DNA from 4 places in the Microbispora maris genome. Region 2 is predicted to be linked to each of the others. Evidence: riboswitches for the same ligand, from Rfam matches in the RefSeq annotation. Region 2 holds a riboswitch; each other region holds the start of a gene.
What was found. Region 2 has a riboswitch for cyclic di-AMP ahead of AAH991_RS23095 (glycoside hydrolase family 25 protein). Riboswitches for the same ligand answer to the same signal wherever they lie in the genome.

Region 1: another riboswitch for cyclic di-AMP. It lies ahead of AAH991_RS17120 (CHAP domain-containing protein); the one in region 2 lies ahead of AAH991_RS23095 (glycoside hydrolase family 25 protein).
Region 3: another riboswitch for cyclic di-AMP. It lies ahead of AAH991_RS29345 (coiled-coil domain-containing protein); the one in region 2 lies ahead of AAH991_RS23095 (glycoside hydrolase family 25 protein).
Region 4: another riboswitch for cyclic di-AMP. It lies ahead of AAH991_RS18590 (CHAP domain-containing protein); the one in region 2 lies ahead of AAH991_RS23095 (glycoside hydrolase family 25 protein).

Annotation. Positions count from the first base shown of each region.
Region 1 is NZ_JBDJAW010000012.1:181,264-185,648, forward strand. Features, by position in the region: gene AAH991_RS17110 (response regulator transcription factor) at 1-173, shown strand, start outside; gene AAH991_RS17115 (sensor histidine kinase) at 170-1,357, shown strand; cyclic di-AMP (ydaO/yuaA leader) riboswitch at 1,540-1,673, shown strand; gene AAH991_RS17120 (CHAP domain-containing protein) at 1,688-2,371, shown strand; gene AAH991_RS17125 (ATP-binding cassette domain-containing protein) at 2,468-4,385, opposite strand, start outside.
Region 2 is NZ_JBDJAW010000020.1:14,516-18,900, reverse strand. Features, by position in the region: gene secD (protein translocase subunit SecD) at 1-1,761, shown strand, start outside; gene AAH991_RS23095 (glycoside hydrolase family 25 protein) at 1,810-2,532, opposite strand; cyclic di-AMP (ydaO/yuaA leader) riboswitch at 2,545-2,689, opposite strand; gene uppS (polyprenyl diphosphate synthase) at 3,054-3,770, shown strand; gene AAH991_RS23085 (oxygenase MpaB family protein) at 3,767-4,385, shown strand, end outside.
Region 3 is NZ_JBDJAW010000031.1:18,311-22,695, forward strand. Features, by position in the region: gene AAH991_RS29335 (DeoR/GlpR family DNA-binding transcription regulator) at 1-781, shown strand, start outside; gene galT (galactose-1-phosphate uridylyltransferase) at 819-1,877, shown strand; cyclic di-AMP (ydaO/yuaA leader) riboswitch at 1,948-2,086, shown strand; gene AAH991_RS29345 (coiled-coil domain-containing protein) at 2,121-3,032, shown strand; gene AAH991_RS29350 (GNAT family N-acetyltransferase) at 3,112-3,573, shown strand; gene AAH991_RS29355 (hypothetical protein) at 3,653-4,084, opposite strand.
Region 4 is NZ_JBDJAW010000014.1:96,567-100,951, forward strand. Features, by position in the region: gene AAH991_RS18580 (extracellular catalytic domain type 1 short-chain-length polyhydroxyalkanoate depolymerase) at 1-1,122, shown strand, start outside; gene AAH991_RS18585 (DUF305 domain-containing protein) at 1,323-1,925, shown strand; gene AAH991_RS18590 (CHAP domain-containing protein) at 1,962-2,570, opposite strand; cyclic di-AMP (ydaO/yuaA leader) riboswitch at 2,917-3,059, opposite strand; gene AAH991_RS18595 (dienelactone hydrolase family protein) at 3,414-4,157, shown strand; gene AAH991_RS18600 (DUF6295 family protein) at 4,168-4,385, shown strand, end outside.

The sequences.
Region 1 (4,385 bases), on a different contig from region 2:
TCATGCGGGCGGGCGGCGACCTGGTCACCTCGGCACGGCTGCGCGCGAACGTGTGGGACGAGCACTCCGAGGCCGGGACGGGCGTGCTGCGCGTCACGATCACCTCGCTGCGCCGCAAGCTGGGCGGCCCTGCTGTGATCGAGAACGTGCCGGGCCGGGGGTACCGGCTGTGACCCGTGCCCTGTTCTTCTGGGGCAGGCTGGGCCTGCGCATGCGGCTCGCCCTGCTGTACGGCGGGCTGTTCTTCGTGGCGGGGTCGGTGCTGCTGTGGTTCACCCACCTGCTGACGGCCCGCGCGCTCAACCAGCGGTTCGTGGTGGCGGTGGCGTCGAAGGTCACCGGCGGGGGCGCCCCCGGCGCCGTCCCGGGGGGCACGCTGCCCGGCGCCGACATGCTCGCGCAGCGGGTGCGCACCGATGTCGAGCAGGGGGCGGCCGGCGTGCTGAGCGACGTCCTCGGGTCGTCGATGATCGTCATGGTCCTTGTCGGGGCCGTCGCGGTGCTGCTGGGATACCTGGTGGCCGATCGCGCGCTGCGCCCGCTCGAGCGGGTGACCGAGACCGCGCAGCGGCTGTCGGAGAGCACGCTGCACGAGCGGATCGCGCTGAGCGGCCCCCAGGACGAGGTCAAACGGCTCGCCGACACCTTCGACGCGATGCTCGACCGGCTGCACCGGGTGTTCGACGCCCAGCGCCGGTTCATCGCCAACGCCTCCCACGAGCTGCGCACCCCGCTCGCGGTCAACCGTACGGTGCTGGAGGTGTCGCTGGAGGAGCCGGCGGCGTCGGAGGACCTCAAGGCGCTGGCCCGGGCGCTGCTCGGCGCCAACGCCAGGCATGAGCGGCTGATCGAGGGCCTGCTCATGCTGGCCCAGTCGGAGCAGGAGCTCACCGCCCGCCGCCCGGTCGACCTGGGGCAGGTCGTCCGTACGGCCATGGAGCAGATCGACCTGCAGCCGCGCCGCGGGAAGGTGGTCGTCCACGAGGACCTGCGCCGGGCGGTCGCGCACGGCGACCCGCTCCTCCTGGAGCGCTGCCTGGTCAACCTGCTGGAGAACGCGATCAAGTACAACGTACGGGACGGGGAGGTCTGGGTCCGGCTGCGGGAGGACGAGACCGGGGTGAGCGTGACGGTGGAGAACACCGGGCCCCTGGTCCCGCCGTACGAGGTGGACGACCTGTTCGAGCCGTTCCGCCGGCTCGGCGGCGACCGCGTCCGCTCCGCCCGGGGGGCGGGGCTGGGCCTGTCGATCGTCCGGGCCATCGCGGTGGCGCACGGCGGCACGGCGGAGGCGCTCGCCCGGCCGGCGGGCGGCCTGGCGGTGACCGTACGCCTGCCCGGGCCGGGCCAGGGGTGATCACATCCTGGGTGCCGTACCCACCGTCGCCCGGTCTCTCCCTACTCGCGAGTAAAATCCGAGTTGTTCTAACTTGACCGGTTTGACCTGGTCTATTACCTTTTAGGCAGCTCAGGGCGCACTTGCTCATTCAATGGTCAAGAAGCCCTCCTCAGACCGACGCGGCCGGCCGATCCCGGCTTGCCGCCCGGCCGCCGAGTCCGCGTCCGCGCGGAGCCGGGGACCCACCTCTCCTGGGGTGAATCGGCATGCCTGCCGTAGGGCGCCTTCCAGCCCGAACCCGTCAGCTAACCCGGTAGGCGGCATGGAAGTAAGGGAGTCCGCCCCACCATGCACGTCCTCAACACCTGTATCCGCGCTGCCCTCGCGAGCACCGCTCTCGCCTCGGCCGTGCTGGTCGCGGCACCGGCCGCGCACGCCGACAACCCTGCCAGCGGCAAGGGCCCGGCGGCCACGCAGTCCATGGCCGAGATCGCCAAGACCCTGCCCAAGGTCAGCGCCGCCGACGTGCTGAGCCTGGCCAAGAGCCAGGTCGGGATCAGCGAGAACGCCTACGGCGGCGGGACGAAGTTCCAGCAGTGGTACATGTCCACGGCCCGTGCCCGGGAGACCCTCGCCCGCGACGGCGGCACCCTGAAGGCTTACCTGAACGCGCCCTGGTGTGACATGTTCGTCTCCTGGGTCGGCCACCAGCTCGGCATCGGGCCGGTCATGGGCTCCGACGCCTACACCGTCGAGCACGCCCACTGGTTCGCCGACCACGGCCGCTGGGGCCGCACGCCCAAGCCGGGCGCGGTGGTGTTCTTCAACTGGAACGGCAGCGAGGACATCGACGACATCGTGCACGTCGGCCTCGTCGTCAAGGACAACGGCGACGGCACCATCCGGACCATCGAGGGCAACACCGGCAACGGCGCCGTCGAGGCCCGCACCCGTCCCACCTGGCAGGTGGTGGGGTACGGCTACCCGATGTACCCGGGCGAAGCCGCCACCGCGGCTGCTGCCGCCTCCTGACGGCTGACGCCCCGACCTGCGAAGCGCGCCGGTGACCCCGGCGCGCTTCGACATATCGGCGCTTGGACGCCCCCGGGCACTCGCCCGTGGCCCCGGTCAGGCGCCGACGTAGGCCGCGAGGTGCTCGCCGGTGAGCGTGGAGCGGGCGGCGACGAGGTCGGCCGGGGTGCCCTCGAAGACGATCCGGCCACCGTCGTGACCCGCGCCGGGGCCGAGGTCGATGATCCAGTCGGCGTGCGCCATCACCGCCTGGTGGTGCTCGATGACGATGACCGACTTGCCGGCGTCGACCAGGCGGTCCAGCAGCGCGAGCAACTGCTCGACGTCGGCGAGGTGAAGGCCGGCGGTCGGCTCGTCGAGGACGTAGATCCCGCCCTTGTCGGCCATGTGGGTGGCCAGCTTGAGCCGCTGCCGCTCGCCGCCGGACAGCGTGGTCAGCGGCTGGCCGAGGGTGATGTAGCCGAGCCCGACGTCGGCGAGCCGGTCGAGGATGGCACGCGCGGCCGGTGTGCGCGCCTCGCCGGCGCCGAAGAACTCCTGGGCCTCGGTCACCGGCATCGCGAGCACCTCGCTGATGTCGCGCCCGCCGAGGCGGTGCTCCAGCACCGATGCCTGGAACCGCTTCCCCTCGCACTCCTCGCAGGTGGTGGAGACGCCGGCCATCATCGCGAGGTCGGTGTAGACGACGCCGGCGCCGTTGCAGGTGGGGCAGGCGCCCTCGGAGTTGGCGCTGAACAGCGCCGGCTTCACGCCGTTGGCCTTCGCGAACGCCTTGCGGATCGGGTCGAGCAGCCCGGTGTACGTCGCCGGGTTGCTGCGCCGCGAGCCGCGGATCCCGCCCTGGTCGACCGATACCACCCCCGCGCCGGCGGGGACCGACCCGTGGATGAGCGAGCTCTTGCCCGACCCGGCGACTCCGGTGACGACGACGAGCACGCCGAGCGGGATGTCGACGTCGACGTCGCGCAGGTTGTTGGCCGTCGCGCCGCGGATCTGCAGCGTGCCGCCGGGCTTGCGCACCGTCTTCTTCAGGGCGGCCCGATCGTCGAAGTGGCGCCCGGTGACGGTGCCACTGGTCCGCAGGCCCTCGACGGTCCCCTCGAAGCAGACGGTGCCGCCCGCCGTACCTGCGCCGGGGCCGAGGTCGACGACGTGGTCGGCGATGGCGATCATCTCCGGCTTGTGCTCCACGACCAGCACCGTGTTGCCCTTGTCCCGCAGCCGGAGCAGCAGGTCGTTCATCCGCTGGATGTCATGGGGGTGCAGGCCCGTCGTGGGCTCGTCGAAGACGTAGGTGACGTCGGTCAGCGATGAGCCGAGGTGGCGGATCATCTTGACGCGCTGCGCCTCGCCGCCCGACAGCGTGCCCGACGCCCGGTCGAGCGACAGATAGCCCAGCCCGATCTCCACGAACGAGTCGAGGAGCTGCCGCAACGTGGACAGCAGCGGCGCGACCGACGGCTCGTCGAGGCCGCGGACCCAGACGGCCAGGTCGCTGATCTGCATCGCGCAGGCGTCGGCGATGCTGATCCCCTTGATCTTGGACGACCGGGCGCCCTCGTTGAGCCGGGTGCCGCCGCACTCGGGGCAGGTCATGAACGCGACCGCCCGCTCCACGAACGCCCGGACGTGCGGCTGCAACGCCTCCTTGTCCTTGGACAGCATCGACTTCTGGATCCGCGGGATCAGGCCCTCGTAGGTGAGGTTGATGTTGTCAACCTTGATCTTGGTCGGCTCCTTGTGGAGCAGGTCGTGGAGCTCCTGCTTGGTGAACTCGCGGATCGGCTTGTCCGGGTCGAAGAAACCGGAGCCGCTGAAGATGCGGCCGTACCAGCCGTCGACGCTGTAGCCGGGGATCGTCAGGGCGCCCTCGTTGAGCGACTTGGAGTCGTCGTAGAGCTGGGACAGGTCGATGTCGGAGGTCCGGCCCATGCCCTCGCAGCGGGGGCACATGCCGCCGGTGATCTTGAACTCCCGCCGCTCCTTCACGGTCTTGCCGCCGCGCTCGAGTTTG
Region 2 (4,385 bases):
GTCACGATCGACTTCAAGGAGCCCGGACCCTGGCGGGAGCTGACCGGCAAGGCGGCCTGCGCGCCGGTCGGCGACCACAAGCGCCGGGTCGCCATCGTCCTCGACAACGAGATCATCTCCTCGCCGCAGGTGGACGAGTCGACCGCCTGCGAGGCGGGGATCCCCGGCGGCACCACGCGGATCACCGGGTCGTTCACCGCCGAGGAGGCGCAGAACCTCGCGGTGCTGGTCAAGGGCGGCTCGCTCCCCGTGCCGCTGGAACTGGTCGAGCAGCGCACGGTCGGCCCGACCCTCGGCGCCGACGCCATCGCCGCGAGCGCCAAGGCCGGCGTCGTCGGGGTGATCCTGACCGCGGTGTTCATCGGCATCGTCTACCGGCTGGTGGGCGTGCTGGCCGCGGTCGCGCTCGCCTGCTACGGCCTGATCTCGTACGCCGGCCTCGTGGCCATGGGGGCCACGCTCACGCTGCCCGGCCTGGCCGGGTTCGTCCTGGCGATCGGCATGGCGGTGGACGCCAACGTGCTGGTCTTCGAACGGGCCAGGGAGGAGTACGGCGAGGCGCCCCGCCGGGGTCTCAAGGCGGCCCTCGAACGCGGCTTCAAGAACGCCTGGAGCGCGATCGCCGACTCCAACATCACCACCCTGCTCGCCGCCGGGCTGCTGTTCTGGCTGGCCTCGGGGCCGGTGAAGGGCTTCGGCGTGACACTGGCCATCGGCGTGCTGGCCTCGCTGATCTCGGCCATGCTGATCACCCGGGTGCTCGCCGACGCCCTGATCCGCAGGATCGGCCCGCGGGCGTCCGGCATCGGCTCGATCGGCCGGGTCAGGACCTGGCTGACCCGGCGCGACCCGGATCTGATGCGGGGCAGGCGGCTGTGGCTCGCCGTCGCGGCCGGGCTGCTCGTGCTCGCGGGGGCGGGGCTGGTCACCCGCGGCCTGAACTACGGCGTCGAGTTCACCGGCGGCCGCATCGTGGAGTTCGGCACGAGCAGGCCCGTCGACGTCGGGGCGGCCAGGCAGGCGGTCGCGGACGCCGGGTTCCCCTCGGCCGTCGTGCAGCGGTCGGACGACGCGATCTCGGTGCGCACCGGGCAGATCAGCGCCGACGACGTGGTCCGTGTGGAGGAGGCGCTCGACCGCAGCGTGGGCGAGGTCACCAAGCAGCGCGACGAGCTCATCGGGCCGAGCCTGGGCGAGGAGCTGCGCCGCAACGCGATCATCGCGCTCGCCGTCGCGCTCGCCGCGCAGCTCGCCTACCTGGCGTTCCGGTTCCGGTGGACGTTCGGCACCGCGGCCGTGGCGGCGCTGTTCGTGGACGCGGCCGTCGTCATCGGCACGTTCGCCTGGCTGGGCAAGCCGATCGACGGGGTGTTCCTGGCGGCGATGCTCACGATCATCGGTTACTCGGTCAACGACAAGGTCGTGCTGTTCGACCGGGTGCGCGAGCTGTGGCCGATACGGCGCGGCGAGCCGTTCGGCCGCGTGGTGAACGCCGCCATCCTGCAGACCGCGCCGCGCACGGTGAACACCGGGCTCGGGGCGCTGTTCATCCTGGCGGCGCTGGCCGTGTTCGGCGGCGACTCGCTGCGGGACTTCGCCGTCGCCCTGCTGATCGGCATCGTGGTGGGCACGCTGTCGTCGTCCTTCGTGGCCGGGCCGGTGGCGATCGCGCTGGAGCGGCGCTCCAGCCAGCCGCCGCCGGCTCCCGCCGCACCGCGGGTCAAGCCCGCGCGGCGCGACGGCTCCGGCGCGGTGGTCTGAGGCCGGCGCGGTCCCCGGGACGGGACGCCCGTCCCGGGGACCGTGCGGCTACGGACGGCCGAGCGCGCGCAGCTGGGCGGGCGTCAGCGCGGAGACGTTCTGGTCGATTGGCGAGTCGGTGTACTGGTGGATCGCCCAGGACTTCCAGTCGGCGGGCGGCGTGATGTCGCCCGGCGCCTTGCTGTAGTGGGCCACCCAGAGCGGGTAGTCGCCGAGGCCGCGGCCGTACTTGTCGGCGAAGTTCCAGCCGCTGTAGAACATCGGCTTCGTCCCGGTCTTGGCCGTCACGTACTCCAGCCAGGCCCTGGCCCACTCGTTGACGTGCTCGACCGACTGGCCGTCGCTGGTCTCCAGGTCGAGCACGAGGATGTCGCCGGGCTTGCCCGGCTGCGAGCCCACCACGTCGAGGAAGTGGTCGGCCTCGGCGATGGGGTCGTTCGAGGGATGACCGTAGTGGTAGACGCCGCGGACGATGCCCTTCTTGTCCAGCTCACGCCAGTGCCGGGGGAAGGACGAGTCGACCCAGGACGTGCCCTCGGTCGCCTTGATGAAGCCGAACTGCGCACGGCTGTTCATCCAGTCGTGGTCGGCCTCGTAGCCGGAGACGTCCTGGCCGTACGTGTGCGGGTTGGCGTAGGCCGGGGCGGGCAGCGCCACGGCCGCCGTGACGCCGGCCGTGGCGGCCGAGACCGCGAGGGCCGCCGCCGCGAGGGCGGAGCGCAGGCGCCGGCCGGAGGGCCGGCGGCCGAGGGAGGGGCGATGGGTGGACATGTCGGGGCTGACTCCTTGCTTCCATGCCGCCTACCGGGTTAGCTGACGGGTTCGGGCAGGAAGTGCCCTACGGGCGCATCTGGGGGCTGCTCCCGATTCACCCCGGAGAGAAGTGGGTCCCCGGCTCCGCTGATCGCGGATTCGGCGGCCGCACGGTCATGGGACCGCGCGGACCGGGCAACGACACGGCAAGGGATCCGGAACCGGAAGCCGGTGGGTACCCCGAACCGTGTGCCCTAAAGGTACACACACCACCAGAATGGTGTAAACGGGACAAAACACGTCTTTACCTGCGACAACCCGGACCCGCCCATGGAGACGGGGGCCGGAGGCCCCCCGACCCGGCCGAGCAGGGTAAGGATCATGACTACCGACGGTAAGTAGTCATCGGATCACGATCCGTGAAAGAGTCCGTCTCCGGAGAGATCACTCTCCTCCCCTCCCCCGAAAGCAGGGCCGGGATGTCGGCGACCGACGGAAGTGACCATGTACTCCTCCCCGCGGCGGGCGATGTGAGAGGCGTGCCTCATCACGTGGCCTGCGTCATGGATGGGAACGGCCGATGGGCCGCGCAGCGGTCGCTGTCCCGCGTCGAGGGGCATCGGGCGGCGGAGGCCGCCGTGATCGATGTCATCGAGGCGGCCCACACGGCCGGCGTCGGGTGGTTGAGCCTGTACGCCTTTTCCACCGAGAACTGGCGGCGCCCGGCCGCCGAGGTCGACGACCTGCTCCGGCTGATTCGCCGCGCCATCCGCAAACACGCCTTGTCCCTGCACATGCGCGGGATCCGCTGCCGGTTCCTCGGTGTCACCGACCCGCGGATCCCGCCCGCGCTGGCCCGTGACATCGCCGATCTGACGGCGCTGACCCGCGACAACCGGCGGATGACGTTGACCGTGGCGTTCGACCACGGGGGCCGCCGCGACATCGTGGAGGCCGCCCGGTCGCTGATCCGCGACGGTGTGCCGCCCGAGCAGGTCACCGAGGAGAGCTTCGCCCGGCGTCTGCCCCACCCGGACATGCCGGAGGTGGACCTGGTCATCCGCACCTCCGGAGAGCAGCGGATCTCCAACTTCATGCTGTGGCAGGTGGCCTACGCCGAATGGGTCTTCCCCCGGGTGCTGTGGCCGGACTTCCGCGCCGGGCACTTCTGGGAATGCCTGGAGACCTACCGGCGGCGCGACCGCCGGTTCGGCGGGGTGCGGGCACCGGCCCTGACAGGAAAGGAATGTCGATGAGCCACGCCGAACCCGCCGGAACCGACGCCGATCCGCTCGGCCCGGGATCGATGCTTCACCGGTTGACCCACCAGGCACGCTGGGGGCTGGTGGCGAGCCGGGCCATCGTCCTGGAGGCCGCGTACCCGCAGATCGGCGCCGCGCTGATCACCAACTCGACCTTCGTCGCACACCCGTGGCGGCGCCTGCGCAACACCGTGCTCAGCGCGCAGCGGATGGTCGACCCCGACCCCCGGGTGCGGCAGCGGGAGGCGGCCCGGCTCAACCGCCTGCACGCCCGCATCACCGGCGCCGACGCCGAGAACCGCCCGTTCAACGCCGCGGATCCCGAGGCACGCGCCTGGGTGGTGGCGACGCTGTTCGAGTCCTCGGTCACGATGTGCCGGCTCAGCGGCGAGTCCCTCGACGGCCCCGCCCTGGACCGGCTGTACGCCGAGTTCCAGGCGTTCCTCGCACTGATGGACCCCTACGGCGGCAAGCTTCCGCCCACATTGCGGGAGTTCTGGCGCTACTACACGTCCGTCGTGGAGGAGCGACTGGAGAACACCGAAGCGGTCCACGTCATCCTCGACCGCCTGTTCGCGCAGGTACCCGCGCCCCCTCTGCTCCGCGATC
Region 3 (4,385 bases), on a different contig from region 2:
GGCGATCCTGGAGAGGGTGCGCAGAACCGGCGGGGTGCGCGTCGCGCAGCTCGTACGCGACCTCGGGGTCTCGGACATGACGATCCGCCGCGACCTGGAGGTCCTCGCGGAACGCGGCCTGATCGTCAAGGTGCACGGCGGGGCGACCGCCACCGGCACCGGCTCGACGGAGGAGCCGGGCTTCGCGGCCAAGTCGGTGCGGCAGCAGGCCGAGAAGGAGGCCATCGCCCGCAGGGCGGCCATGCTCGTACGGCCGGGCAGCTCCGTCGCCCTGTCGGCCGGGACCACGACCTGGACCCTCGCCCACCACCTGGTGGACGTGCCCGAGCTGACGGTGATCACCAACTCCGTGCAGGTGGCCGACGTCTTCCACCGAGCGGGGCGGCCCGACCAGACCGTGGTGCTGGTGGGAGGCGTGCGCACGCCCTCCGACGCCCTGGTCGGCCCGGTGGCCGTGGCGGCCGTCCGCTCCTTGAACGTCGACACGCTCATGCTCGGCGTGCACGGCATGAGCGTCAGGGCGGGATACACCACGCCCAACCTGCTGGAGGCGGAGACCGACCGGGCCCTCATCACGGCCGCCCAGCAACTCGTGGTCCTGGCCGACCACACCAAGTGGGGGACGATCGGCATCAGCACGATCGCCGCCCTCGGCGAGGCCGATGTGGTCGTGAGCGACGCCGGTCTGCCGGAGGAGGCGCGCGCCGCGCTGTCGGAACACGCCGGCGAAGTCCTCCTCGCCGATCCGTCCGGGGAATCCGCGCTGGAGACCGCACTGTGACGCAGAACACCGCACGCTGAAAGTTGGAGACCGCTCTGTGAAGCGCACCATCACCCATCTCGCCGACGGCCGCGAGCTCATCTACTTCGACCGGCGCGACGACGCCGACCACAGCGCCACCGACCCCAGGGACCTGCCGCCGCGCCCCCTCGCCTCCGAGTTGCGCTACGACCCCCTGATGGACGAGTGGGTGGCCGTCGCCCGGCATCGTCAGACGCGCACCCACCTGCCGTCCGCCGAGGAGTGCCCGCTCTGCCCGGCCCATCCCGGCTCGGAGATCCCCTCGCCGTACGAGGTGGCGGTGTTCGAGAACCGGTTCCCGTCGTTCAGCTTCAACACCGGGACGTACGAGCAGGTGGGCGGCCTGAGCGAGGTGCGGCCGGGGATCGGGCGCTGCGAGGTGGTCTGCTTCACCTCCGACCACAACGCGTCGTTCAGCTCCCTGAGCGACGAGCAGGCCGAGCTCGTCGTCGAGGCGTGGGCCGACCGTACGGCCGAGCTGTCCTCGCTGCCCGGCGTGGAGCAGGTCTTCTGCTTCGAGAACCGCGGCGCCGAGATCGGCATCACGCTGCCGCACCCCCATGGGCAGATCTACGCCTATCCGTACGTCACGCCGCGTACGCGCCAGATGCTGGACGCCGCCGCCCGTCACCGGGGCGGCAACCTGTTCGCGGACGTCCTGGCCGCCGAGCGGAGGGGCCCCCGGGTGGTGGCCGCCAACGAGCACTGGACGGCCTTCGTCCCGGCCGCCGCGCGGTACCCGTTCGAGGTGCACGTCTACCCGCACCGCCGGGTGCCCGACATCCCCGCGCTGTCGCCGGAGGAACGGGCCGCCTTCGCGCCGCTCTACATCGACGTGCTGCGCCGCCTCGACGGGCTGTTCGGCGTCGTCATGCCGTACGTCGCCGCCTGGCACCAGGCCCCGGTCACCTACCGGCGCGACCTGGCCCATCTCCACCTTCAGCTCTTCACGATCCGGCGGGCGCCGAACAAGCTGAAGTACCTCGCCGGCTCGGAGTCGGCGATGGGCGCGTTCGTCAACGACGTGCTCCCGGAGGAGGCCGCCCGGCTGCTCCGGGAGGTGGTCACGGCTTGATCACCGAACGGTTGCGACTTGGGTGGCACCTGTAGTTTCTTTACCAGTAGTATCCCTGGCACCGGTTGTCACAACCGGTACGCCTAATCCCGGGCGCCTCGCCCGGGAGCCGGGGACCCAACCACGAACCTGGGGTCAAGGCAGCCGCCTGCCCGGGCTCCTCCAGCCCGCACCCGTCAGCTAACCCGGCCGGCACGTGGAGAGGAGTGGGCTCTGCCCCGCGCGTACCCCCTGGCTGTCGGTGTGCTCGCCTCCGCCGCCCTCGTGTTCGGCGTGGCCGCCCCGGGCGCCGCCGACCCCAAACCGACGGCGAAGCAGCTCAAGCAGGAGCTGTCGGACCTGCGGAAGAGGATCGACCGGCTGATCGCCGACTACAACGCCAAACGAGTCGCGCTCGCCGAGGCCCGCGTCGAGGAGAAGGCCGCGCGCGGGCGGCTGGCCAAGGCGGAGGCCGATTACGAGGCCGCCAGGGACGCCGTACGGCAGATGGCCGGGCTGCGCTACCAGACCGACAGCTCGATGGCGCTGCCCGACATGAACACCGCCGCACTGAACTACCAGCTCAAAGAGGAGCAGGCCGCCAGGCTCGAGCACTTCGACCGGATCCGCGCCGAGCGGCAGCGGGCCGCGGACGCGGCCAAGACGCTCGCCGGACAGCTCAAGACGCAGGCCGCCGAGGTCGCCGCACAACGCGAGGACGCCGAGGACCTCATCGAGGAGATCAAGGACAAGCTCGACGCCCTCATCCCGATCGCCCCGGGCAGACGGGCCGGCGGTTCCTGGGCGCCGGAGCTGCCCGCCGGCTCCGACAACATCACCCCCCGCATGCGACTCATGCGCACCGAGGTCGGCAAGGCCTTCAACCTGCGGTTTCCGGTCGGCTGCTACCGCGCGGAGAACAGCGGCGAGCACCCCCTCGGACGCGCCTGCGACTTCATGATGAGCTCGGGCGGCGCCATGCCCTCCCCGGAGATGAAGGCGCTCGGCGACAGCCTGGCCGCCTGGGCCATCAAGAACGGGCCGAAGCTGGGCGTGATGTACGTGATCTGGCAGCAGCGCATCTACAACCTCGGCCACCCCGGCTGGCGGACCATGTCCGACCGCGGCGGAGTCACCGCCAACCACTACGACCACGTCCACATCTCGATGTACTAGGCCCGCAAGCCATCCGCCGGCCCCTTGGCCCGGGCGCTCTCGATGGCCGCGCGCGGCACGGTCGATAGCATCGACGGCCATGGCACCCGACTTCCGGCTCCGTCCGGCCGAACCGGCCGACTACGACCGCGTGATCGCCGTCGTGGACGACTGGTGGGGCCGTTCGATCCACGGGTCCCTGCCCCGCCTGTTCCTCGATCACTTCCATCGGACGAGCATCATCGCCGAGCACGACGAGCGGCTCGGCGGATTCCTCGTCGGCTTCCTGTCCCCCTCGATGCCGGACGCCGCCTACATCCACTTCGTCGGCGTCGATCCCCGTTTCCGCGGCAATGGCCTGGCCCGCCGTCTCTACCGTGGCTTCTTCGACATCGCCCAGGCCGGCCACCGCTCCGTGGTCCGGGCCATCACCTCCCCGCAGAACGACGCCTCGATCGCCTTCCACACGAAGATGGGGTTCACGGTCACTGGTCCCCACCCTGACTACGACGGGCCCTCAACCGACCGGATCCTCTTCGAACGCCGGCTCCCGACCATGTGAAGGGCTTGCTGAACGACTTCTCGCGCTCGGGGGGTAGGGCCGGCCACCTCGGCGAGCGAGGCGGCCGGGCCGTTCCGGGTCAGGCCGGGATCTGCTTCTCGTGCCAGGTGTAGTAGAGGTAGGTGCTGCCGGGCCCGGTCAGCGTGCCGTAGACCTGCCAGAAGGTGTTGGTGCCGGGCGAGAAGCGGAAGATCTTGTCCCCGGGCCGGTCGTCCACGATCACTCGCTGTGACCCGGTGGGCCCGATCCGGACCTCGATCGTGAACGTCTCGGTGTCGGGGATGTCGAGGCAGACCTCGTGCGTGTACGCCGTCGGACCGACGATGTTGTAGAGGCGATTGTCCACCGCCGGCGCCTCGACGTTGGTGGGGACGTATTTGTTGACGACATAGGTGTACCCGCCCGTGGAGCAGTCCACTGCGGATGTGTCCGCGGACGCGGCGCCGACGCCGGTGAGCGTGGCGCCGAGGACGCCGCTGGCGACGGCGAGAACGGAGATGGTGCGCTTCATGCCTCTCCTCATCCGTGCGGTGGCCCTTCACCCAAGTAGTTGAAGGGTGAATTGATTTTGATCACATCTGCCCCATATGCACAAGCCTGAGCAATGAACCGTTCATCTCTCAGTCAAGGCGGTCAGGTTCGGCCTCCACAGTCGATGAACGGCCTACTTGTCTCTGCGAGCGCCCGCGACCCGGAAGAGAACATCGTCTTCGCCGTTGACGATGTTTTATCAATGGACTAACTTCGTCTCTGCGAGAGACGGCACCGCAGCACCGCGCCCGCCTCGCCGGCTCCTGCCCACACATCCCGAT
Region 4 (4,385 bases), on a different contig from region 2:
GCGTCGCCGGCCCAGGTCACGTCGTTCGGCGGCAATCCCGGCAACCTCGCGATGTACGCCTACCGCCCGGACGGCCTGCCCGTCGGCCGGCCGCTCGTCGTGCTCCTGCACGGCTGCACCCAGAACGCGAGCGGCTACTTCGCCGACTCGGGCTGGCGTGAGTACGCCGACCGGTGGGGCTTCGCCCTCGTGCTGCCGCAGACGAGCAGCGCCAACAACGCGTCGGGCTGCTTCAACTGGTTCCAGACCGGAGACACCACCAGGGGGCAGGGCGAGGCCGCGTCCATCCGCGCCATGGTGGCGTACGCGGTCGCCGCCTACGGGACCGACCCCGCACGGGTCTACGTGTCCGGACTGTCGGCCGGCGGGGCGATGTCGGCCGTCATGCTGGCGACCTATCCGGACGTCTTCGCCGCCGGATCGATCGCGGCCGGTCTCGCCTACCGCTGCGCGAGCAGCCTGACCGAGGCGTCCGGCTGCCAGTACGGCCCGGCGAGCAGGACCCCGCAGCAGTGGGGTGACCTGGTCCGGAACGCCTATCCCGGCTACGCGGGGCCGTATCCCCGGGTGGCCGTCTGGCAGGGCCAGTCGGACTACACGGTCGTCCCCGCCAACGGGAGGCAGTTGCGCGACCAGTGGACGAACGTGCGGGGCGTCTCCCCGGCCCCCACCGCCACACGGTCGCTCACCGGCGGCACCACGCTCACCGTGTACGGCGACGACGACGTCCGCCTCTACGAGATCGCCGGCATGGGGCACGGCCTCCCGGTCGATCCCGGCGGCGCCCCCGACCAGTGCGGCGCCACCGCGGCGTACTTCCTCGACACGATCTGCTCGGCCTACCACGACGCCCGGTTCTTCGGTCTGGACGGCGGCGCCCAGCCCAGCCCCACCTTCACGCCCAGCCCCAGTCCCAGTCCCTCGCCCGGCGGCACGCCGCCGGGGACGTGCGTACGGGCGAGCAACTACGGCCACACCACGGCGGGACGGGCGTACCAGTCCGGCGGGTACACCTACGCGAAGGGGTCGAACGACGCGATGGGGCTGTGGAACACGTTCACCGTCCACGCGCTCCGGCAGACCGGCCCGGACCACTGGATTCTCGCCGACGGCCAGTGCTGACCCGCCGCCTTCCCAGGTGACCCGCGGCGGCCCGGCCGGCGGAAGGCCGTGGGAGGCATGACCGGCATCCGGCCGGGCACGTCTCCCGGGGCACACCACGGGCGGGGGCGTCGCATGCGGTCCGGTGGGGATTCGCGTGCCGGGCCGCCGCTCCGTTCCGGCCCGGTCACCGTGTCCGGACGAATACGGAGGTGGTTGCGATGAGGGGACACGTCCTGCCCTCGGCCCTGCTGGCGGCCGGTCTGCTGAGCGGCACGGGCGGGCACGGAGCCGCCGCCTTCGCCGGCACGCCGGCCCTGCCCGCCGCGCTGCCCACCGCCCCGGCCGTGACGACGCCGGCGGCCGACCACAACGAGCAGGACGTCATGTTCGCCCGGATGATGATCCCGCATCATCGCCAGGCGGTGGAGATGTCGAAGCTGGCCGGCAGCCGGGCGGACGACACCCGGGTCAGGCGGCTCGCCGAGCGGATCGAGGCCGCCCAGGCTGCCGAGATCCGGACGATGAGCGGCTGGCTCACCGCCTGGGGCGAACGGACGCCCGATGAGAGCGCCGCGCCGGCTCACCACCCCATGCCCGGCATGATGTCCCCCGAGGAGATGCGGCGCCTCGAAGGACTGTCCGGGCGGGCCTTCGACCGGGCCTTCCTCACGATGATGATCCGGCACCACGAGGGCGCCGTGACCATGGCGCGGGACGAACTGCGCGCAGGAGCCTACGAGCCGGCCCGGCGGATGGCGGCGTCCGTCGTCTCCGGCCAGTCGGCCGAGATCAAGGAGATGAAGCGCCTCCTGGAGCAGTGAGCGGCCACGGCCGTTCGGGACGCGGGCTCGCGGAGGTCAGCGGGTGCGGCGCCTGCGGTGCCGTCCGCCGGAGGGCGCCGCCACGGCCCTGGACCGGAGCCCGGTCACGGCGGTGGAGACCACCGCGAAGAGCAGACCGGCCGGCAGGACGGCGTCGCCGGGCGACCACACGACGTCGGGAGAGTGCCCCTGTTGCGCCGCCATGTTCCTGGTGGTGGGCCCGGCCGGACCCTGGACTCCGGCGTTCACCGCGGCCACGGGCTGAACCGTCACCGTCACCTTGGGCGTCGCCTTGACCTTGCGGGGCAGGCCGTACCCGACGATCTTGTTCTTGTCGCGCACCTTACGCTTCAGCCAGACGCCGTCGACGTTGCCCTCGATCGTGTGCACCTTCCCGCCCACGACCTTCTCGACCACGCCGACGTGGTCGATGTCGCGGACGTTCTTGCTTCCCGACCAGTCGAAGAAGACCACGGCGCCCGGCTCGGGCTTGTCGCTCCAGGCGTGCTTCTTCTTGAACCACTTGGCGTGCCGCGTGGTCAGCGCGAACTCGCCGACGTGGTCCTGAACCCCGGCCCGGTTCGCCGCCCAGGAGACGAACATGTCGCACCAGGGGGCGGTCTTGAAGTCGGGGTCCTTGGCCACGTTGTCGGCGTACCATTCGCCGAACTTCGTATGTTTTCCCGCTCGTTCGCGGTAGCCCAGTTCCGGGCGGACGGCGTCGAGCAGCTGTCGAGCTATGGGATCGCTGGAAATCGGAGGCTCCTCATGGCGCGCTTCGAGACGTGACGAACCGGCCCACCTGGCGTGACGGCACGACGGCATGGCCGTACGAGGGCACGGCCCGGCGGGGCGGAATCAGAAATGGGAGATGCGGCAGCCCGTCACGGGCGCGCCGTCACCCCGGAAGCCTGGAGACGTTCCAGGGCGGGCAAGCGGTCCGTCGATGCGACGCGGACCGGATCGGCAGGTGGAGCCGACACTCCACGCGCTCTCCTCTCCTTGGCCGCCTACCGGGTTAGCTGACGGGTTCGGGCCAGGAGTAGCCCTACCGGATGGTCCGGATTCACCCCAAGAGACATGGGTCCCCGGTTCCCGGGATGGATGACGTCCGGGATTCGGCGGTCGCCGGTCGTCCTCGGGTTGAGGACCGCACACCGGCGCGACACGGGAAGCATAGTAGATAACAAGTAAGACACGGCCCAAAAACCGGCAAACGGCCCCATTCGGGCCGCCGCCGCGCGACACTCCCGCTGGTCCTCGCGGTCGCGGCCCGTCCTCGGTGAGATAGGACACACAGCCCTACGGCACCCGCGCCGGGCGGGGCGGCACCTCCCCGGGCGGCGGTCCCGAGCCCCGCCGCGCTCGCGGCGGGGCGGCATCGCCTCTCCCGAAACTTAGTTAGCAAAAGCAACTACTATCGTTGGGCTTCCGGACGCGGCCACGCCGCCGGCCGCGCACCGACCTGATCCAGGGGAAGGACTCCCGATGAACGACGCGATATGGGCCGGCACGGTCGCCGTCACCGGACACGAAGGCGCCGATCTCGAGGCGTACGCCGCCCGGCCGCTCGGCTCCGGCCCCCACGGCGGGGTTGTGGTGATCCACCACCTGCCCGGGTACGACGAGGCCACCAAGGAGATCGTGCGCCGGTTCGCCGCACACGGATACGCCGCGATCTGCCCCAACCTGTACTCCCGCGAGGGCGCCGGGGTCAGCCCGGACGACCAGGCCGCGGCGGCCCGGGCCAAGGGAGGCGTCCCGGACGAGCAGCTCGTCGGCGACGTCGCGGGCGCCGCGGCCTACCTCAAGGGCCTGGAGCACGCCAACGGCAGGGTCGGGGTGATCGGCTACTGCTCGGGTGGCCGGCAGACGTTCCTGGCCGCCTGCTCGCTGCGGATCGACGCGGCCGTCGACTGCTACGGGGCCTTCGTCGTCACCGCGCCGCCGGCCGACTTCCCGCTCAGGGCCGAGCCGCTGATCTCCCGGGCCGCCGACCTGTCCTGCCCGCTGCTCGGGCTCTTCGGCGCGGACGACCGCTTCCCCTCGCCGGACGAGGTCGCGGTGCTCGACGCCGAGCTGACGAGACTCGGCAAGGAGCACGAGTTCCACGTCTTCCCGGACGCCGGCCACGCGTTCTTCTCCGTGGACCGGCCGAACTACCGTCCCGCCGCCGCGGTGGAGGGCTGGAAGAAGGTCTTCGGTTTCTTCGGCCGCCACCTCGCCGCCTGAGGAGGACCAGATGTGCACCTATCTCACCGAGAAGTTCCGGATCGACGGCGCCGCCAAGGGAGCGTCGGGCTGGTTCACGGTCACCGACGGCATGGTCTACGTCGACCATCCCTACCATGCCTGCCGGGAACACACGGTGAACATCGACCTCACCAACCCGGCCGAGGGCCCGTCGGCCCGGGTCGCGATCGAGCTCACCGAGGAGGCGGCGCTCGCCCTGGTCGAGGC